One region of the Brevibacillus sp. NPDC003359 genome, then DNA from elsewhere that is predicted to be linked to it. Evidence: riboswitches for the same ligand, from Rfam matches in the RefSeq annotation. Region 1 holds a riboswitch; each other region holds the start of a gene.
What was found. A riboswitch is a leader RNA that binds a small molecule or an ion and turns the genes downstream of it on or off. The one in region 1 is predicted to bind S-adenosylmethionine.

Region 2: linked by a shared signal. The riboswitch ahead of ACFYU8_RS29165 (MetQ/NlpA family ABC transporter substrate-binding protein) and the one ahead of ACFYU8_RS03505 (ABC transporter permease) in region 1 are both predicted to bind S-adenosylmethionine.
Region 3: linked by a shared signal. The riboswitch ahead of ACFYU8_RS22660 (methionine ABC transporter ATP-binding protein) and the one ahead of ACFYU8_RS03505 (ABC transporter permease) in region 1 are both predicted to bind S-adenosylmethionine.

Annotation. Positions count from the first base shown of each region.
Region 1 is NZ_JBIAOR010000001.1:772,797-780,209, reverse strand. Features, by position in the region: gene ACFYU8_RS03525 (peptide ABC transporter substrate-binding protein) at 1-802, opposite strand, end outside; gene ACFYU8_RS03520 (ABC transporter ATP-binding protein) at 831-1,787, opposite strand; partial or broken gene ACFYU8_RS03515 (ABC transporter ATP-binding protein) at 1,780-2,802, opposite strand; gene ACFYU8_RS03510 (ABC transporter permease) at 2,816-3,763, opposite strand; gene ACFYU8_RS03505 (ABC transporter permease) at 3,768-4,700, opposite strand; SAM riboswitch class I at 4,809-4,913, opposite strand; gene ACFYU8_RS03500 (sulfite exporter TauE/SafE family protein) at 5,038-5,829, opposite strand; gene ACFYU8_RS03495 (rhodanese-like domain-containing protein) at 5,861-7,279, opposite strand; gene ACFYU8_RS03490 (helical membrane plugin domain-containing protein) at 7,306-7,413, opposite strand, start outside.
Region 2 is NZ_JBIAOR010000023.1:7,909-15,321, reverse strand. Features, by position in the region: gene ACFYU8_RS29185 (YxcD family protein) at 14-307, opposite strand; gene ACFYU8_RS29180 (hypothetical protein) at 295-726, opposite strand; gene ACFYU8_RS29175 (methionine ABC transporter permease) at 876-1,538, opposite strand; gene ACFYU8_RS29170 (methionine ABC transporter ATP-binding protein) at 1,538-2,575, opposite strand; gene ACFYU8_RS29165 (MetQ/NlpA family ABC transporter substrate-binding protein) at 2,618-3,448, opposite strand; SAM riboswitch class I at 3,553-3,654, opposite strand; gene ACFYU8_RS29160 (hypothetical protein) at 3,876-4,232, shown strand; gene ACFYU8_RS29155 (ABC transporter substrate-binding protein) at 4,430-5,503, shown strand; gene ACFYU8_RS29150 (nucleoside hydrolase) at 5,591-6,520, shown strand; gene ACFYU8_RS29145 (ABC transporter permease) at 6,547-7,368, shown strand; gene ACFYU8_RS29140 (ABC transporter permease) at 7,374-7,413, shown strand, end outside.
Region 3 is NZ_JBIAOR010000011.1:125,296-132,708, forward strand. Features, by position in the region: gene ACFYU8_RS22640 (RNA polymerase sigma factor) at 1-186, shown strand, start outside; gene ACFYU8_RS22645 (DUF4179 domain-containing protein) at 183-1,901, shown strand; gene ACFYU8_RS22650 (MFS transporter) at 1,962-3,191, opposite strand; gene ACFYU8_RS22655 (LCP family protein) at 3,377-4,363, shown strand; SAM riboswitch class I at 4,545-4,661, shown strand; gene ACFYU8_RS22660 (methionine ABC transporter ATP-binding protein) at 4,761-5,774, shown strand; gene ACFYU8_RS22665 (methionine ABC transporter permease) at 5,775-6,440, shown strand; gene ACFYU8_RS22670 (MetQ/NlpA family ABC transporter substrate-binding protein) at 6,500-7,339, shown strand.

The sequences.
Region 1 (7,413 bases):
CTCCCGTTTTGAACATCTGGTAGTAGGTGGTCGCTTCGTTTACCATCTTGAAGTGGACGGTGTCCATCGTTACTTTTTCTTTCTCCCAGTAGCTCTGACTTTTGACGATTGTCAGCTGACTATTGTGGTCCCAGCTCTCCACGGTGTACGCGCCATTGGTCACGATACCTTTCGCTTCCGCCGCCCAGTTTTTGTCCGCATCCACGACTTTCTTGTTCACCGGCAGATAGGCGCGACTCATCATGATTTTCGGGAAATAGGTGATGGGGTCTTTCAGTCCGACAATGAGTGTGCGGTCATCCTTTACTTTGATCTGAACGTCATCCGCACTGCCTTTGCCCGTGTTGTATGCCTCTGCGCCTTGTATGTAGTAGAGCGCGGATGGTTCATAGGCGGCAGTCTGCGGGTTCAGCACGCGCTTCCAGGAGTATTCGTAGTCATGCGCGGTCAACGGATCGCCGTTGGACCATTTCATCTCGGGGCGGAGGGTAAACGTGTAGGTTTTGCCGTCCGGGGAGACTTCCACCTTTTCGGCTGCGCCTTCGCTGATGTCTCCATTTTGGCTGTAGCGGTACAATCCTTCGTACAGATGGTCGATCACCCAGTACGAGGTGGTATCGGAAGCGAATGTCGGGTCTAATGTGTACGGTTCACCCCGCAGGTTAGCGGTAATGACTTGTTTGACGGCTGCACTCGTCTTTTGATCGGCTGACGACGCAGCTGGTTTATCGCTGCCGCACGCAGAAAGTGCAGGCACAACGAGCGCCAGCAGTGTGGCAAAAGTAAGCAATCCCTTTTTCATTGATGATTTCCTCCTTGTTCTCCTCTGTCTACTGTACAAGATGGCAAGCGATCCAGTGTCCCTGCCTCACCTCCTTCCAGTCCGGCACAGTTTCGGCGCAAACACCTTGGACCACCGGACATCTGGTGCGAAACGGGCAACCGCTTGGCGGATGAATCGGGCTGGGCGGCTCTCCTGTCAGTACAATCTGATCACGCGCTTCGCGTTGGGCAGGATGGGAGACCGGCATAGCCGAGATCAAGGCCTGCGTGTATGGATGAAGCGGCGCAGCAAACAACTCCTCGCTCGGTGCCAACTCCATCATCTGCCCCAGGTACATCACGCCGATCCTATCGCTGATGTGCTTCACCATCGACAAGTCATGGGCGATAAACAAATAGGTGATGTACCGATCTGCCTGTAGATCGGCCAGCAGATTGACGATTTGCGCCTGAATGGACACATCCAGAGCAGAAATGGACTCGTCTGCTACGATAAAGTTGGGTTCCACCGCAAGCGCGCGGGCAATTCCGATACGTTGTCGCTGTCCGCCGCTGAATTCATGCGGAAAGCGCTTTGCGTGGCTTGGGTGCAGTCCTACCAGCTCCAGTAGCTGATAGATGCGCTCTTCTCGCTCTTTTCCTTTTGCCAACCCATAGGAGTCTATCCCTTCGGCGATGATGTCACCCACCCGTAACCGCGGATTGAGCGAGGCTTGCGGATCTTGGAAGATCAGCTGCATGTGGCGGTTTGCTTCCCGTCGCTCACGTCTATCCATCCTGGCGATGTCTTTGCCTTGAAACAGGATGCGCCCCGCAGTAGCCGGGTACAGCCCTACAATAGTCCTACCTAGTGTAGACTTGCCGCAGCCGCTTTCCCCGACGATTCCAAACGTCTCCCCTCGCCTGATTTCAAAAGAGACACAGTCAACAGCCCGAACACGTTGGCCGCCGCCAATCTCAAACGACTTGGCGAGATTCTCCACTCTCACAATGTTGTCAAACATGTCTCTCCCTCCCTGCTACAATCCAAGCTTCTGCTCTTTGGGCACGTGGGTCGTTCAGCCAGCAGCTCGCTTCATGCCGATCGAAAAACGTTTTCGCGTGCGGCATATGCTCCAGGCAAATTTCCATGGTAAACGGGCAACGGACAGCGAATGGGCAACCAGCAGGCGGACGAAACAGGTCTGGTGGGGTACCATCGATTGGAATCAGCCGCTCTTTTTTGCCTGCAACGAGACGCGGTACAGACTTCAACAGCCCTTGCGTGTATGGATGGCGCGGGTTGTCAAAGATTTCTCCCACCGGGCCGCTCTCCACCACTACGCCTGCGTACATGACCGCTACATGGTCGGCTACTTCTGCGACGACGCCCAGATCGTGGGTAATCAGAATGATCGAGGTGTTCAACTGCTGCTGCAGATCCTTCATCAGACGAAGGATCTGTGCCTGAATGGTCACGTCCAGCGCCGTCGTCGGTTCGTCGGCAATAATCAGCTGCGGATGGCAGGCAAGTGCCATGGCGATTCCGACACGCTGCCGCATACCTCCGCTTAGCTCGTGTGGAAACTGTTCAAACCTTCTCGCCGCCTCCGGAATGCCGACTCTCGCAAGCAGTTTCAGCGTCTCTTCCTTTGCCTCCGCCTTCGTCTGCTTTCGATGCTTGATCAGCCCTTCAGCAATCTGCAGACCGATTTTCATGGTGGGGTTCAGCGAGGTCATCGGATCCTGGAAGATCATGCCGATCTGCGAGCCGCGAACCTGTTGCCATTCCAGCTTCGTCAGCCCAGTTAGTTCACGCCCCCGAAACCGAATGCTGCCGCTTTTTACCTGACCGGATCAGGGAGGAATCATCCCCATCAATGCCCACGCAGTCACACTTTTTCCGCAACCGCTTTCCCCTACAATTGCCAGCGTCTCTCCCTCTTTCACAGAAAAGGAAACTCCTCTTACTGCCTGCACCTCTCCGCCGTACGTGCGAAAGGAGACGTGCAACTGATCTACTTCCAACAATGGCTTCATGATGTACTCCCCCTCATTTTCTGATCCGCGGGTCCAGTGCGTCCTGCAAACCGTCCCCGAGCGCGTTGCACGCGAACATGGTAAGCGAAATCATGAATCCCGGAAAAAACAGCCGCCACCACTGCCCGCTAAGCATAACTGCCAGCGCGTCGTTGGCCATCGTTCCCCAGCTGGCGGTGGGTGCTTGCACACCCAACCCAAGAAAGCTGAGAAATGATTCGGCGAAAATCGCGTGCGGAATCGTAAAGGTCAGGTTGACGATGATGACGCCGAGCGTATTCGGAAGCAGATGCTTGATGATGATTTTGGCATGGGAGGTTCCCAGCTTTTCTGCGGCTAGCACAAATTCCTGCCGCTTGATCTGCATGATTTGTCCTCTGACCAGGCGGGCCATGCCGACCCAGCCGGTCAGCGAAAGGGCAATAATAATCGTTGTGAGTCCAGGCTCAAGAACCACCATCAGCAGAATGACCACCAGCAGATACGGAATGCTGTAGAGTATTTCAGCCAAACGCATCAGGATGTTGTCCACACGGTCGCCTAGCTTGTTCCTTCCTGCCATGTAACCGGATATTCCGCCGATGCAAACACCGATCACTAGGTCGATGGCTGCTGCCGCCACACCAATAAACAAAGAGATGCGGCCTCCCATCCAGGTACGTGCCCACATGTCCCGGCCCAGGTCATCCGTTCCAAACCAATGCTCGCCCGACAGCGGCAGATTTCCCTTTGTCAACGACTGTTCATGCGGGCTGTGGGGAACAAGCATCGGCCCGATGAGCGACAGGGTCACCACTGCCATGAGCAGGAAGAACCCGAGCATCGCCAGCTTATTGCGGCTTATCCGCTGCAATACCTCCTGCCAATACCCAAGACTGGGACGTTCCCGATTTTCCTCGGAAAGTCGGTTTCGGTCGACCGGTCGAAACAGGGAATCCAGTTGTGTTGCTTGATTGGCCATCATGCTATTTCCCTCCACTCGTCAATCTGATGCGTGGGTCAATCACCCGATACAGCAGGTCGATGATGTACAAAGTAAAAATGAGTACAAAGCTGTAAAACACTGTCATTCCCAAAATCACGGGATAATCGCGGTTAAAAATGCTTTCCACGAAGTATTTGCCGAGCCCGGGAATGGCGAAAATCTTTTCCACTACAAAGGTCCCAGTCAGCAGGTTGGCAAACAGCGGGCCGACAAAGGTAAGCACCGGCAACATGGCATTGCGCATCCCGTGTCTGACGACGATGGAAAAGGTGCCAAGCCCTTTCGCCTCCGCCGTGCTTATGTATTCCTGCTGCCAAACCTCAAGCATGCTGGCTCGTACGAAGCGGGCGATAATGGCAAGCGGACCGATGGCGAGCGCAAGCGTTGGAAGAATCGAGTGCTCCCAGCTCCCCCACGCAGCGACGGGCAATAACTCCCATTTGACCGCCATGTACTTGATCAGCAGTGGTGCCAGAATAAAACTGGGGACGGAGATCCCGATGATGGCTGCAAACATAGACAAGAAATCCAATGTCCGGTTGTGATAGAGTGCCGCTACGATTCCCAGTGTGATTCCACCTGCCAGCGCCACAATAAACGACTGGAGTCCCAGAACAGCCGAAGCGGGAAAACCCTCCGCAATGAGCGTATTCACGTCCCTCGTCTTGGACTGGATAGATGGCCCTAGGTCAAATTGCAACAATCCTTTCAGATAGAGCAGGTACTGTACCGTGATTGGCTGATCCAAGTTGTACTCCGCCCGCATGTTCTTCACGACTTCTTCCGGAAGCATTTTCGCGTCAGACGCGAACGGGTCACCCGGAATCAGGTGCATGGTCACAAACGTCACCGTGACAATAATCCACAGCGTAACGATCATGAGAAAGCCACGCTTGACCGCATAATGAATCATGTTATTTCCTCCTTGCATAATACAAAGTAAAAAGATATGAATACTACGGATTATAAATATAAAAAGCCCCTCTCCGAAAAGAAGAGGGGCGATTTCGCAGTTCCCACCTTCTTATCTCGCAGAATACATCTGCAGGAATTGGCACCGTAAGGTCAATTAGACCAAGGTTGCCGGGTTTCATCGGGCCAGTCCCTCCACCACTCTTGATAAGAATGTTCTATGAAATTTAATTGCATCGTAAAATTCTTTTTTATCTTATCATTTTACTCGGATATGTCAACGCCGTTCCATGACAATTGATTTTTCTTTATCTTTGATTGATGGAAAAATTAAATCTTCACATCCGTATGAATAGGAAGATGTCGGCCCAAATCTTAATTGTAGTGCCCAGGATCAACAAAGCAAGAATGGTTTGGAGAATCCGGGTGTTCAACCGTTTGCTGACCTTCGTACCGATGGGCGCTGCCATGATGCTAGCGATAACCATGATCACGGATGGCCACAGCAATATGTCCCCCGCCATCCATTTCCCTACAGTCGAACCGATGGAAGAAAGAAAGGTGATGGCAAGAGAAGAAGCAATCGTTACTCTTGTCGGAATCTTGAGGATCACCAGCATGATGGGAACCAAAATAAAAGCCCCAGCTGCCCCGACAATTCCGGAAGAGACTCCGACAATCAAAGCGGATAAAACGGCTGTTGGTTTATGAAAGGTAACCTCGGACTGTTCTTGTTCGTCAATCCGCTTTTTTGGCAGGAACATTATGGTTACAGCAATGGTGGCCAGAATGGCGTAAACGATATTAATGGCTTCTGCCGAAAGATATTTTCCACCATATCCTCCAAGCAAGCTCCCGACAATAATGGCACTTCCCATGTACAGAACGAGCTGGTAATGAATGAGCTTATCTTTGCGCAGAGCCCAAACAGCAGCAAGAGTGGCAAAAAATACTTGGACTGCACTTATTCCGGATACTTCGTGAGCTGTGTAAGCAACGAATCCAAGGGCGGGCGGAATGTACAGGAGCATCGGATACTTGATGATGGAGCCCCCGATTCCGACGAGACCGGAGATAAACGATCCCGTGAAACCGATAACAAACAGTGTGATCATAAGGTCGATAGTCATACGCTCACCCTTTGCAATGCCTCACTTCGTTTTATTCTCGTTCTGCGAGTGCCAAGCCGTCCTTTTGCCATTTCAAGATTCCGCCGCTCAAATTCATTACATCCTTGAATCCATTTGCCTTCAGAATGCTTGCTCCAATGGCAGATCGGGCACCGGAACGGCACTGTACGAGAAGCGGCTTATCATGAGGAATCTCATCCAGCCGCATTGCGAGCATACCGAGCATGATGTGCTGTGCATCCCGAATATGCCCTTCGTTCCACTCAGCGAGATTACGTACATCTACTACGTGAACCTCTCCCTTTTCCACCCTCTCTGCAATCTCCAACGGTGTAACCTCTTCGATTGTCTCGAGCGAAGACGCTTCCCTTTCCATTAGCTTGCCGCTGTCGATAAAGCCCGTGACATGATCAATCCCAACGGAATGTAAGGTCAGCAAAATCTCGTTCAGCTCATCTGGGGTAGCCATGACATGAACCGGTCGATTGTAATCGACAGTCCATCCCGCCCAGTTGGCAAATGACTTGTTAAAAGGAATGTGGAATGTTCCATCCAAATGTCCCTTCGCAAATTGCTGGAACGGACGCGTATCGAGAATCTGTCCGTTTTCCAGCCATTCCTTTATCGATTCAAACGAGTTGAACTCTTGGACTACAGGGAGTTCCTTGAGCAACGCAGGGCCTTCTTTATTCACGCGTTTCATCACTGCAAAATACTTTGGCGGCTCTGGTTGTCCATCCAGAAGTGCATTGACGAATTCCTCTTCATTGGTGTGTGACATTGCCCAGTTAAAGAGCTTTTCATAACCGACGGTAGAAGACGGTACGGCCCCCAATGCTTTCCCGCAAGCACTTCCTGCGCCATGAGCTGGCCATACCTGCATATAATCCGGCAATTGCTTGAATTTTTGGAGAGACTGGAACATGGCTCTTGCACCTGAATCGGATGTTCCCATTATTCCCGCCGCTTTTTCGAGCAAGTCCGGTCTGCCGACATCGCCGACAAAGACGAAATCTCCCGTGAAGATCCCGATGGGCCGATCTGCATGACCACCGAGGTCTGTCAAAAGGAAGGAGATACTTTCGGGTGTATGGCCAGGGGTATGCATGACTTCAAATAGCAAGTTTCCGATAAAAAAGCGATCCCCATCGTGGACAAGCTGATGGTTCAAACCCTCCAAATATTGATATTTCCAATCTTCATCGCCCTCATTGGATAAAAACAGCTTCGCTTGATGAACTGCGCCCAGTTCGCGTGCACCCGATACAAAATCAGCGTGAATGTGCGTTTCGGTGGCAGCTACAATGGAAACGCCTTCTGCCTTGGCAACTTGAAAATACGGAGCCAGATTCCGGCTGGGATCAATCACAATGGCCTCACCGGTTTTTTGGCAGCCGACCAGATAAGATGCATGTGCCAGCTTTTCATCATAAAAGTAACGCAATAACATGATGCAATCCTCCTTTTACACGTATCTTATTTCTTTGATTTTTCCTCGAGTACTTCGAGCAGCGATTGGGTAAAGCGAAGGGTTTTTTGGACGGTGGGATCCTTCATGAGCTTGAAAAGACGAAATACGGAAAC
Region 2 (7,413 bases), on a different contig from region 1:
CGACTATCCAGTGTTAGTAGGTGATATGAGCGATGATACCTTGTTCGTCGTCCAATACCAGCTCGATACCGGCGGAATAAGGGTTGCGCTGCATCTGGGTCTCCAGGTAGTAGCGAATCGCTTCAATCATATTAATCTCGATGAAGACTTGTTGGCGATCCATCCAGTGCACTTCAGCAGAAAAGCCGTATTCTTCGTCCCACATTAGTTCGACGGAGACGTCTTGTGGCTGCACCTGCTTTTTGTAGGCTGCGTGAATGCAGATCGCGTTAATGATATCTTGTTCGGAGAACGTTATCTTTTCCATGCGTTCAGTTCCCGTTCCTTCTCGCGCTTGTTTTTAAAGTAGACGATCACTTTGCGGATGAGGATAATCACAGCGAGGATCGCCATCAGGTTGATCATGAAGCCAAGGATGGAACCCAGGATACCCATGTCACCGAACAGAGATCCGAACAGCAAACCAGCCAGACCACCAATCATGAGACCTTTCATGAAACCGCCGCTTTTGCTTGCTGTAGCAGCAGGAGTTGTCGTACCTTTATTGGTTGTTGCATTTACATTTGAATCGGCTTTGTTAGGCGTTTGTGTGTTCGTAGGAGCCGTATTAGAGTTAAAAGATTTTTTCCCGGACTTATAGCCTTTCGCATCGGCATGATCAATGAATCCTCCGGCCGGAGCGAGTACGAGCATTACGGCAACCAACATCATGATGAGTTTTTTCATGTGATTTGAGTAGCCCCTCTCATTAAAATGACTTGTATATATAAGTCTACATGAATATCGGACGAAATTCCAACGAACTTTCGGTGACGATCCTTCTAAATACCTACAAAAAAGCCCCTGACGAGCAATCTGGTCAGGGGTTCTCCTATTTACGCACTCTTTTTCAGTTTTCGAGCCGCCCAGTTGCCCAACGACTGAATGAGTTGGACCAAGAAGACGAGAATAATGACGGTAATGATCATGACTTCGATGTCCCATTGCTGGTAGCCGTAGCGCAATGCCAGATCCCCGAGACCGCCCGCACCGACTGCGCCGGCCATAGCAGTAGCACCAATCAAGCCGATAGTCGCAATCGTCAGGCAGAGGACGATGCCAGGCCGTGCTTCACGCAGCATGATGCGAAAAATGATTTGTGTCCGAGACGCACCCATTGCCTGATACGCTTCGATCACGCCACGGTCTACATCATGCAACGCTGTTTCCATCAGGCGCGAGATGTAAGGCGACGTATAGACGATGAGTGGTACAATCGCTCCTTCAATCCCGATCGAAGTACCCACGATCAGCTCCGTAAAAGGAATGATGGCGACCATTAGGATAATAAAAGGCAATGAACGCACGATGTTGATGATCGTATTGATCGTGTGATAGATGAATTTGTTCGGGAAAAGGTGATTCGCCTGTGTGATGACGAGCAAAATCCCAAGTGGAATCCCGATCAGTGTCGCAATGAATAATGAAAACCCAACCATGATGACGGTCTCTTGCAGCGATTGCCCGAATACGGGAATCATTTCAATTAGACGCTCCATTAGCTCCGCACCTCCTCTGGTGACACAATATCTACGCGGTAGACGGATTCGCGCAAGAAACGAATGCCGTCCTGAATGTCCTGTTCTTCACCGGATATGTGCAAAAGCAAAATGCCGAGAGCTGTTCCCTTTATGGTCGTAATCGAGCCGTACAACAGATTGGTGCTAATCGGAAAACGTGCAGACAGCGTTCCAAGAACAGGATCGAGAGCAGCATCACCGCGAAAGGCAACGCGAACAATTTTGGATACGGGCCCGCTTTCCTTGATCTTGGACAAAATCTCCTGCGGTACCTGATCGTCAAAAACCGTTTTGATAAAATTACGAGTCGTTTGCTCTTGTGGATTGCTGAAAACATCCAAAACAGAGCCTTGCTCAATGACGACACCGTTTTCCATGATGGCTACCTGGTCGCAAATTTTCTTAATGACCTGCATTTCATGTGTAATCAGCACGATGGTCAGGTTAAACTTCCGATTGATGTCGAGCAACAGCTCCAGAATTGATTCGGTCGTCTGCGGGTCGAGAGCGGAAGTCGCTTCGTCACAGAGCAGGATTTCCGGATCAGTCGCCAGCGCACGAGCGATGCCCACCCGTTGCTTTTGTCCACCGGATAGCTGAGAAGGATAAGCGTTTGCTTTATCAGACAAGCCAACCAAGCCGAGAAGGTCTTCTACCTTGCGCTTAATGACATCTTTAGGGACGCGATTCATCCGCAAGATTTCCGCCACATTGTCAAAGACATTATAGGAAGAGAGCAGGTTGAAGTGTTGAAAAATAATCCCGATCTTTTTGCGAGCTTGCCGAAGCTCTTTTTCCTTGAGGGTCAGCATGTTCTGACCATTGACGATCACAGAACCGCTGGTCGGCTTCTCCAACAGGTTGATGGTACGGAGCAGGGTACTTTTCCCCGCTCCGCTAAAGCCGATAACCCCGTAGATTTGCCCTTTTTCCACCTGGAGGGATACGCCCTTCAATGCCTCTACCTGCTTGTTTCCTACTTGATACGACTTATGAATATCGGTTAGCTGTATCATATCGAGTTCTCCTTGTTGTTCTTGATGTTCCTGGCGTCGATCTTACCAGGACGGCAGTACAGCTCCTTCAAAACGTTCATCGATGAATTTCTTCACTTCTTCTGAACGGTAGATGTCCACCAGCTTTTTGACTGCCGGATTGTCTTTGTTTGCTTCATTGGCTGCCAGGATGTTTACGTATGGAGAGTCGGCTGTCTCAGCGAAGATCGCATCTTTTTGCGGGGAGTAGCCAGCTTCCATCGCGAAGTTCGTATTAATCGAAGCAACCTCTACATTGCTCAGCGAGCGTGCTAGGAAAGCAGCTTCCAACTCTTTGAATTGCAAATTTTTTGGATTTTCTACGATGTCCAGTGGTGTCGCGTTGTCTCCCACGCCATCCTTGAGCTTAATCAAGCCAGCTGCCTGATAGAGCAAGAGGGCCCGCGCTCGGTTAGTCGGGTCGTTTTGAATGCCGACAACGCCGCCTGCTGGAATGTCTTCCACTTTTTTATGCTTGGTGGAGTAAAGACCCATCGGATATGTGACGGTTTTGCCAACCTCGACGATTTTCGTTTTGTGGTCTTGATTGAACTTTGCCAAGAACGGGATGGTTTGGAAGCTGTTCACATCGAGATTGCCTTTATCGAGCGCTTGGTTCGGCTGTACATAATCATTGAAAACGACGACTTGGACTTCGAGCCCTTTCCCTTTTGCAACTTCTTTGACTTTATTCAGAATCTCTTCGTGCGGGCCGCCAGTGACGCCCACTTTGAGCGAGGTTTGTTCAGCAGCAGCGCCACCGTTAGCTGGAGCGGCTTCTTGTTTGCCGCCGCAAGCCGTTACGAGCGATGCAGCGAGCAGTAGTGTAGTGAGCAGTAGACCAGTCTTTTTCATGAAAATACCCCTTTTCTCTGGATGTATGATGGAATAGAAAAAAGCCTCTTCCGACTGAAAGAGGCTGGATCTGCGAGTATGTAAACCACACTGCAACAATACCTCTCTTATCTGTCGGAATAAATCCGCTGGATTTGGCACCGTATCAAGTGTGATAGGTTGCCGAGGTGTCATAGGGCCAGTCCCTCAACCTCTCTTCATAAGAGAATATGCTATGAAATTGAAAGTCCAAACGATTGTCGCTAATTCATATTTGGATAGTTGGATTATAACTACTGATTTTGCGGGTGTCAAATGTTTTTGTAAACGAATGACTAGGTGGAAAAATGTGAAATTGATCTAAATACGAATATTCTATTGAAGAATCGAAAAATCATATGTATAATGAGAGCGAATGAACCCGATACCAGCTATCGCAGGTGATGACATGACTCTAGTAGACTCCAATGAAACCAGAAAAAAGCTGTCTGCCATCTATAATGAGATAGCAAAAGAGTTGTTCGGATTTGGAACGACTTTGCTCCGAGTCACGATTGAAAACCAGATGATTACGTTCCAAGCCAAGCATCGCCGCTCTCCACGCTCACAAGCGTTGGAAGGAGAAGCACCGGCCCTCAAGCTCGAAGTCGATTTTCGTATGTCCCTTCTTTATAAGAAGAGACTGCGAGAGCGATTGGAAGAAGAGATGGGGTTGCCGTTGGAAGCCGTGCTGCGGGACTATGATGCGCCTACGCAGTGGGCGATCACGAATGTTATTTTAGCTGAATCAGAACTGAATACCTGACGCAATCGTTCGGATTTTCTCTTTTGATCTATCTTAAGGGGAGACCGTAGACAACGCGTAAAACGGGTGTCACTTCTCTTTGTTTACGAAGAAAAGTGCTCTTGTTTAGAATGAAACGTTCTAATCAAGGGTACTTTTCTTTTTATTGTTACCACCATATTTTGTCATCAAATGAACCCAACTGGAGGAGAATTACGATGAAAAAATTACTTGCTGGAATCCTGTCTTTTTCTGTGATGTCAATGGCTCTCGCTGGCTGTGGCAGCAATGCTCAACCACAAGCGGGAGGAGCTGGCGGCGAAGCCAAGGGCGAGCCACAAAAGCTGGTTATCTCCACATGGGGCTTCTCCGAAGACTTTTTCCGCAAAGAAGTATATGAGCCGTTTGAAAAAGAACATAACGTGAAAATCGTGCTGGAAATCGGAAACAACGCCGAGCGCTTGAACAAAATTCGTCAAGGCAGCTCCAATGTAGACTTGATCTATCTCTCTGACTACTATGCACAGCAAGGGATTGAGAGTGGGGCATTTGAAAAAATCGACCGCAGCCGCATCCCGAATTTGGATCAAATCTACGATATCGCAAAAGCGCCACTGGGCGAGGAGTACGGCCCAGGTTATACGATTGGGCAATTCGGAATCGCCTACAATCCAAAGCTCGTTCAATCCGAGATCAAGGATTGGAAAGACCTGTGGAACCCAGAGCTGGCGGGCAAGCTGACATTGCCAAGCATTACGTCCACAACTGGCCCGATGGTTCTCGACAGTGCTTCCAAAGTAGCAGGCAGCAAGGAGTTCAATGAGGATCAAGCCTTCGCGAAAATGAAAGAAGTCAACCAAGGTGTTGTGAAATTCTATGACAAGACATCTGAATATGTGAACATGTTTGGACAAGAAGAAATCGGCGTAGGCCCAATCATGGAAATGTACTTCAAAGACATCAAGGCTGCTGTTCCAGAAGCTGTTTTCGTACAACCTGCAAGTGGCGGATACGCTGTCATGAATACCGTTAACATCGTAAAAGGCTCGAAAAACAAAGCGCTGGCAGAAGACTTCATCAACTATCAGCTGAGCAAGGAAGTTCAGGAGAAATCAGCAAAAGCGAAGATCGATTCCCCTGTAAACAAAACGGTTCAACTGACGGAAGAAGAAGCAAAAGGTGTAACGTACGGCGAAGAAACCGTAAGCAAATTGCAAATGCTGGACATGAAATTCGTAAACGAGCACTCCAAAGCATGGATTGACCGTTGGAATCGTGAAATCACGCAATAACGAACGATAGAAAAACAAAGGCGAGGGTATAGTCATTTACAGATATACCCTCGTTTTCATGAGGAATGAACGTGAGGAGGACCACTCGTGCAAAAGATCATTCTTGACGTGGATACGGGCATTGATGATGCGCTTGGCATTATTCTCGCTGTGAAGAGCGGGCAATTCGATCTGGTTGGCATCACCACCGTGAATGGCAACGTATCGCTGCGAAAAGCCACAGAAAACACGTGCAAAATTCTCGATTTCTTGCAAGCCGGGGAGCAAATCCCTGTCGTCTGCGGAGCGTCTGAACCGCTGCTACGGCCGTTGTTTTTTGAGCATGCTGTACATGGTGAAGATGGTTTAGGTGGCGCTCTTGCCGGAGTTCCGGTTTACAAGGAGCCGACTGCTGGCTTTGCCCCTGATTTCATCGTGGAAAATGTGCTCGCGCATTCCGGCGAGATTACGCTTATCATGACGGGACCGCTGACCAATTTGGCGCTGGCGGTGAAAAAATGCCCGGAGCTTGTCCAACACGTCAAGGAAGTCATTTTCATGGGTGGAGTGGTTCGTGAGCACGGCAATGTGACGCCCGTTGCGGAGTATAACATGTACGTCGATCCAGAGGCAGCCAAGGTCGTGTTCCATGCCGGCTTCCCGCAATTGACGCTGGTTGGACTGGATGTGACGCGAAGCGTGCTGTTGAACGAGGAGCACATTCGCGAGTTAGGGGATACACCGATGGGCGAGTACGTGAGACAGAGTACGTCTGATTACCTCCATCGTTATTTTGGGAGAAATGGCGTCTATGCGTGCGCTATGCACGATCCGTTAGCTGTCGCAGTCGCACTCGACCCGAAGCTGGTGAAGACGCAGAAGCTATATGTGGATATCGAAACGAGAAGTGAGCTATGTGATGGGCAAACGGTTTGCGACTTTCAAAACCGCCTGAAAAAAGAACCGAACATAAACGTCTGTCTGGACGTAGATGCAGATGCGTTCTTTGCGCGTTTTATCGGCGCATTGAAAGCCTGACGATACCGTGAACAGGAGTTAATCAGATGAGAAAAACGGGTCTCTATTTATTGCTGTTGCCGGGTGTACTGTTTTTGACGCTGTTCATGGTCATTCCGATCGTGATGACGATTGCATCCACCTTTTATCAAGATGGTAGCTTTACGATCCAAGGCTATCTCCAATTTCTTACCGATGCGTACTTCTTGAAAATTATGATGACGACACTGCAAGTCAGTCTGGTCACGACGATTGCGTGTGTTCTGATTGGTTTTCCTGCTGCGTACTACATTTCCAAGCTGGGGCCTCGCAAAAAAGGTATCTTGCTGGCGTTGGCGATTTTTCCTTTGCTGACCAGCTCTGTCGTGCGGTCGTTCTCTTGGATGATTATTCTCGGAAAAAAGGGCTTGTTGAACAGCTCGCTGCTTGCAATCGGGCTCATCGATAAGCCGTTGGAAATATTGTATACGCCGACTGCGATGATGATTGGCCTGATTCATCTGTTTCTGCCGCTGATCATTATTACGCTGGTAGGTGTGATGGAAAATATCGACCCGGATTTGCTGAAGGCGGCGGAAAGCCTGGGTGCTTCGAAATTGACTGCCTTCTGGAAGGTCATCGTGCCGCTGAGTGTACCGGGACTCATCATTGGTAGCATTCTGGTGTTTGTTGGCAGCTTGACCGCTTACACCACGCCTGCCCTGCTAGGTGGAAAACAGCGAGTCATCTCTACGTTCCTTTATCAAAATGCAATTACACTAAATGACTGGCATTTGGCATCCGTCATTGCCACGATCATGATTGTCATTACATTTGTCGTCATCTACTTCATGAACAAGCTGGCGACGAAATTAAATCCGAAGGGGTAGAAGCTATGCAGGAGAAAAATCGCGGGTTGGCCCTGTTTACCTCTC
Region 3 (7,413 bases), on a different contig from region 1:
ATGACCCTGGAGTCAAAATACCGCGTCGTCCTGGAACTGCGTTACCTCCAATTTTTGAGCTACGAAGAAATTAGCGAGGAGCTGGGTGTTCCCATCAGTACGGTGCGAACACGTCTTTCCAGAGGTAGGGCCAAGCTCAAAAATGCCATTACGAATTCGGGTAAAGGAGGGGACCTCCACCTATGACATGCTTGGATAAATTCATGCTGAATGCGTATTTGGAAGACACGCTTCCTTTGCGAATGAAACAAGAAGTACAACGACACCTGGATACATGCAGCTGGTGCCAGAGCAAGTTTGAGCAATATTTGGATGAGTTGGATACATCCGACGATGCAGCGGACGATGTATGGCAGACGGAGGCAACCATTCAAAATGTCATGGATAAGCTCCCCGCTTACCCGATGAACGTACTAAAACTCAAACCAATACAACAACAACCAGTTCAAATGAATTGGAAAAAACGGAGTGTAGATATAATGAAGAAAACAACGATTGCAGTTGCAGGATTAGCTATGGTTGTCACATTCGGAACAGCAGTTTCTCCTACTTTTGCGAACTATGTGAATGGAATTTATGCGTCGATCAATCCGAGCGAGATAACGGTAACAAAAGGGCCATACAACGCGAAACAAGTAGTCGACCTGTTTGATAAAAAGCAGACAGACATTGGCGTGAAGAAAGCGGCAGAAAACGGCTTTGTACAGCCGCTTGACATGAAGGTGACAGACCAAGGTCTGACCATGGAAATTAGTGCAGTTGTAGCAGATCCCTTGCGTATCATAGTTCTGGGTTCGGTGAAGGACTCGTCAGGCAAAAAGATTCCTTCGTTCTGGGAGGATCAGTTCACGTTCATTTCAAGCGACAATGTGAATGAATTCAGGGAAGTTCGACTGAAAGATAAAAATGGCAAAGTAATCAAACGATTAGATGATCAATCGGAATTGCTGGGGTGGCTGCCGCTGCCGAACGGTGAAAACTTCGCCTACGGCTACGGAGGCGGTCTGGGTGCATTCTTTAATGAAGCGAATCCAATGCCGGACGAATTGATTTTGGAAATGCGCGTGAAGCGCCTGACAGATACGAAAGGCAAGTGGAATTTCGATATCCCGATTGATATGCGACCAGCAAAAGCAGCCATGAAAACAGTAGCGTTAAACAAGGAGTTAAAAACTCCAACAGGGGCAACAGTAGAGCTAAAAGAAGCGCGCTTTGTTCCCACTGCTACGCAGCTAGAGTTCTCAAACAGCAATCCGAATGAGAAAGTAGTGGAGGGTTTTCGTTACGAGCTTGTCGATGAAACGGGTACTGTAGTGGGCAAATGGGATGATATGATTGACCCATATGAAGGGGATCAAAATCTCAGAATCCTAGGCATGGGCCATGGCGCCTCGATTGACTACACAACGAAGTGGCAGCCAAGTACGAGTTTTGTCCATACGTACATGCCGCTGGACCCTGCAAAAAACTTGACAATGAAGCTCGATGCTGTCTATACAGGAGAGAAAGTCTCTTCTCAAACCAAGCTATCTCTTGCTGAACTGGAGAAAAGTCCGAAAAAAGTGAATGTAGCTGGGAACCAAATCACGTTTCAATCGATCGAAATGGAAGTTGATGAGGAGGATACCTCAATCGATATTCCATTGGAAGCCATTCTGGCCAAAGATATTGTGGGACTTCCAGAGCGATGGACGGTAAAGGACGAAAACGGGAATGAGGCCAGACTAGTAAGGTTAATGGTCAACAAAAAAGAAAATCAAGATGGTACGATAAAACTCGAAGGGAAGCTAGAGGTGCTCTTTGAGAAAAAAGATGTGAAGGAAATAACAGTTGTCCTCGATCATGTAATAAAAGAGAACAAAGTCGATTGGGAAGTGCCAATCAAGGGAGAAAAGAAGTAGTGTAATGAACAAGCCGCTCGTTCCTGTAATAGGGATCGGGCGGCTTCTTTGCAGTTGAAATCAGTATTTGGCAACCTCTGTTTGTTTTTCCCGATGAAAATAAGCATGTAACAGACAGAGCAAGACCGAACCAGCGGATGCAAATGTTGCCAAGAGCAGAGTTGGATGAATGCCACCGTGGTCGTACATGAACCCCATAGCCAACGGCCCCAAGAGCCTTCCACCCGTGGTAATCGCCCCTACGACCCCCAAATAAAACGGTGCATTCTCTCCAGTCTTTTCCGAAATAAAGGTAGGAATAGTGGGCGAGATGAGCATTTCACCAAATGTAGTGATAACCATTCCGACGACAAATGCGTAATAACTACCGTGGTAGATCAGCATACACCCAAAACCGACAGCGTACGCGATGGCACTGACGACAAGTTGGGCAGACAAGCTCTGATTCAACAGCCGCTTGATCCAGGATGTGATGGGCTGCCCGGCAAAAATGATAATGCCGTTGATGGTCCATAGCCAGCTATACGATGACAGTGGCATACCCTGCTCGGTAATATAAGGAGCAACGCCTGTGTTCCATACCGTGTTGGAAAAGAAAATGAATGCTGCGCCCAATGCCATAAACAAGTACAATTGATAGCTCAATAGCAGGGTGAATTTGTTTTTCTCGCGCTGCTTTTGCTGTTCATCCTGATTCTCTCCGACCAGCTCTTGATGGGAGATGTTCTTCATAAAAAGGAAGAAGAACAAGGCAAACAGTAAAGTGCTCGTGCTATTGAACCAAAAAGTCAGCTGGAAAGATAAAGTGGCAATGACGCCGGCCAACGCGGTTCCGATTGCCATCCCTAGATTATTACCGACGTAGACGATGTTAAACAATTCTCGGCGCTGTTCTTTCCAGCGAAAACCGATAAATGCTTGAATGGCTGGGAACGACAGGTTGAACGTAAAGCCAAGTCCCATCATGAGAATCAGGTAGACAGGCCAGCTCTGAACGAAAGGAATGGAAAATTGAATAAGTCCTTGAACAATCAATGCGCCGACAATGAGACGCTTGGCACCTAGTCGATGAAACAACGATCCGCCGATGAATTGGCCGAAGATTCCAGCCAGCGATTGGATCATCAAGACGAATCCGGCTTCCGTCATCGACCGTTGCAAAATGGTATGTACGTATAATGTAGTTAAGGGCCACATAAAAGCGCTCCCGGAGGAGTTAATAAAGCTGGCGATGAGGAAGAAAATGGCCTCACGCGGATAGCGATGGAGAAAGGCTGACGGTGATATCACGGGAATTCACCCCTTATAATAAGGATAAGAATAGTATAACGAACATTCTAAACTTTGTAAATCTAAATGTATATAATGTCACAGGTAGCCAAATAAAGGCTGCTCCACTTTCCCCAAATTCGAGTATACTAAACAAAGTGGAGAGATGACATCAACTGAGGATAGAGAGAATAAAGGTGGACTTTATGAGAATATGGAAACGAGTGTTGCTTCTTTTGCTTGTCGTGATGGCTACGACAGCAGGATATTACGGATACTCTTTTTATCAATTTGCTCAAAATATTCAAGAACCCAACATCGCACCGCCTAGTGGTGGGAATTCCACCAAAGCAGCAGAAATACCAGAGTGGGATGGCAAGGAACGTGTCAACATCTTGTTGATGGGAGTAGACCGCAGAGGAATGAAAAATAACGGGCTTCCTCGTTCTGACTCCATGATGCTGGTCAGCATCGATCCTACGGGGAAACGTTATGACATGTTTTCAATCCTGCGTGATACGTATGTAGATATTCCAGGTAGAGGTAGCTCGCGGATCAATTCTGCGATTGTAGAAGGTGGACCTGAGCTGGCAATGGAAACGGTTAGTCAGTTCACTGGAATTCCAGTAGATCGTTACGTGATTACTGACTTTGAAGGCTTCAAGGCTCTGATTGATGCAGTGGGCGGAGTCGAGATCGATGTAGAAAAAAATATGTATTATCATGACCCGACAGACAAAGGTGTGTACGATATTAATCTGAAAAAAGGTCTGCAAAAGCTGGATGGAGACAAAGCCTTACAATATGTCCGTTTCCGCCATGATGCGACCTCAGATTATACACGGACGGAGCGACAACGCAAATTGATGTCGGCTGTCGTGAATCAGATGAAGAATGGCACGACGTTGATTCAGCTTCCTACGATTTTGAAGGAAGTAACCCCGTATGTTCAAACCAACATTAGTTCGGTGGATATGCTGAAGCTGTCTGCACTCGGATTAAAGTTGGACACGCTACAGCCGGGCAATTATCAATTGCCACCAATGGGGATGTTCCGTGAATCGAACCGAGCAGGTTCTGTTTTGATTCCAGATGTCGATCAGATTCAGTCTTTTATCCAAGAAAAAATAGCCCCTCCTACAGAAACTTCAGATAAACCCGTGGGAGAGAAAGAAAGCAGCACGCAAAACTAAGCGTGCTGTTTTTTGTATTTTGGGAAAGACTAACCATGATTTTCTACCATTATCCGCAACGGCGTCATGGATTAAAAAACTTTTCCTTCTATTACTATTGACGTGATATTTCCGAAAAGGATATAATCCGTTTTGTATCATGATGAAAACAAAAAAACGAACATAATATACGTAGATATCTTTCTTATTAAGAGAGGCGGAGGGACAGGCCCTATGAAGCCCGGCAGCCGGTTCATTTTCGAATGAACGTCGCGGTGCCAATTCCTACAGGATCATTTGGATCTTGTATAGATGAGAAAGGTGGATGCGAACGTATACATTGCGTTGCAGCCCCTTTTTCGTTTGTGAAAAAGGGGTTTTTATATTTTATCAAGATTGTGGTCGGGAGGTGGATGCGTTGATCCAACTGCGTCATTTGCATAAAAGCTATCAAGTACAAGGTAAAACCATCCCAGCGTTAACGGGGATCGACCTTTCCATAGAGCAAGGAGAAATATACGGGATTATCGGACACTCAGGTGCAGGAAAAAGTACGTTGATCCGGTGCATCAATTTGCTAGAGCGCCCAACTTCGGGGGAAGTTATTGTAGACGGCGTCGATTTGACAAAGCTGGCTGAAGGGAAGCTGCAAGAAAAACGCCGCGCAATCGGCATGATTTTTCAGCACTTTAACTTGCTGTCTTCGTCGACAGTCGGCGAAAATGTCGCGTTTCCGCTCAAGCTGGCGAAGCGTCCGAAGGCAGAGATAGATAAGAAAGTAAACGAGTTGCTGAAGCTGGTTGGCTTGGAGGCACATAAGGACAAATATCCGACCCAGCTGTCTGGCGGACAGAAGCAGCGTGTCGGGATTGCCCGGGCGCTCGCAAATGATCCAAAAGTGCTGCTCTGTGACGAAGCTACGTCGGCTCTCGATCCGCAGACGACGAACTCCATTCTGGCACTCCTCTTGGACATCAACCGTAAGTTGGGGTTGACCATTGTGTTGATTACCCACGAGATGCACGTCATTCGCTCCATTTGTGATCGTGTCGGCGTGATTGATGGAGGAAAGATCGTCGAGTCAGGTAACGTACTGGATGTCTTCCTTCGTCCGAAGCATCCAACGACACAAGAATTCGTGGAACAAGTAGCGGATTCTACTGAACTGCGTGAAGCAGTCGAGCACGAAAAAGCCTCGGGGAACCGCACGATCGCTCGTGTTACTTTCCTCGGTGAAAAAACGTATCAGCCGATTCTATTCCAAACGATGCAAGAGACAGGTACGGTCTTCAGCATTTTGCAGGGAACGATCTCTCGCATGAAGGATACGCCGTATGGTCAGTTGGTGATCGAGCTGGAAGGCGATGTCGCACAGAATCAAAAGACCATCGAGACGCTGCGCCAACGTGGCTTGGAAGTAGAGGTGATATAAATGGACTGGACATTCGAAAATGTGGATTGGGCTGAAATCGGTGTAGGTACGATGGATACGCTCACGATGCTTGGTTTTTCCACTCTGTTTACCGTCCTGATTGGTTTGCCGCTGGGAATCATTCTGTTCTTGACCTCACGCGGACAGCTTCTGCAAAACCGCTCTTTTTATACGATCGCATCATTCGTGGTCAATGTATTGCGCTCGGTACCGTTTATCATATTGATGATTTTGCTGATTCCTGTGACGAAAATGATCGTAGGAACTTCACTCGGCGTACTTGGTGCTATTCCGCCGCTCGTATTCGGTGCCGCTCCGTTTTTCGCGCGTTTGGTGGAAACCTCTCTGCGTGAGATTGATAAAGGCGTGATTGAGGCTGCACAATCCATGGGAGCTTCTAATTGGCAGATCGTCTGGAATGTCCTTTTGCCAGAGTCTAGATCAGGATTGATCGCGGGCATTACGATCACGACGGTTACGCTGGTCTCCTACACTGCGATGTCTGGAGTAATTGGCGGTGGTGGTTTGGGTGACTTGGCGATCCGATACGGTTATCAGCGTTTCCAAACCGATGTCATGATTGTGACTGTTGTTATTTTGCTGGTGTTGGTACAGATCTTACAATCGCTGGGGGACCGTCTGGTTCTGAAGTTCAGCCGTAAGTAGGATTTTTCCATATAGGGTTTCAAATGATAAGATAAATACATGCAAGGGGGAAATCATTCATGAAAAAGCTAGTCGTATCTGTACTTTCTACTGTGTTGGCATTTTCTTTGGCAGCTTGCGGAGGCAAAACCGAAACATCACCAGCACCAGCTGAAGGCGGCGCACAAGGCGGACAACAGGAAGTAACATTGAAGGTAGGCGCTTCTCCCGTTCCACACGCAGCAATCTTGAAGCTGGTTCAACCAAAACTGAAAGAACAAGGCGTGAATCTGGAAATTAAAGAATTCACCGATTATGTACAACCTAACGTTCAAGTGAACGAGAAACAACTCGACGCTAACTTCTTCCAGCACAAGCCTTACCTGGAAGAGTTCAATAAAGGACAAAACATGAACCTGGAGTCAGTAGTGGCTGTACACATCGAGCCATTCGGCGCTTACAGCAAAAAAGTAAAATCTGTGGATGAATTAGCTGATGGCGCAACAATTGCGCTGCCAAACGATCCAACAAACAGCGGCCGCGCACTGGCACTCTTGGAGAAAAACGGCGTGATCAAGCTGAAAGAAGGCGTTGGCATCAGTGGTACTGTGAAAGACGTTGTTGAGAACAAGAAAAACCTGAAGTTCAAAGAAGTAGAAGCAGCAATGCTGCCACGCGTTCTGGAAGAAGTAGATTTGGCGCTGATCAACACCAACTATGCACTGGAAGCAAAGCTCGTTCCAACCAAAGATGCGCTGTTTATTGAAGACAAAGATACTCCATATGCGAACATCTTGGTAGCTCGTCCTGACAACAAGGATTCCGAAGCCATTCAAAAGCTGGTAAAAGAACTGAACTCACCTGAAGTGAAAAAGTTCATTGAAGAAGAATACAAAGGCGCGATTATTCCAGCGTTCTAAAGTAGAAATAATTGATCGATCAACAAAGCCCAACTGGCCTACAAGCTGGTTGGGTTTTACTTTTATTTATAATA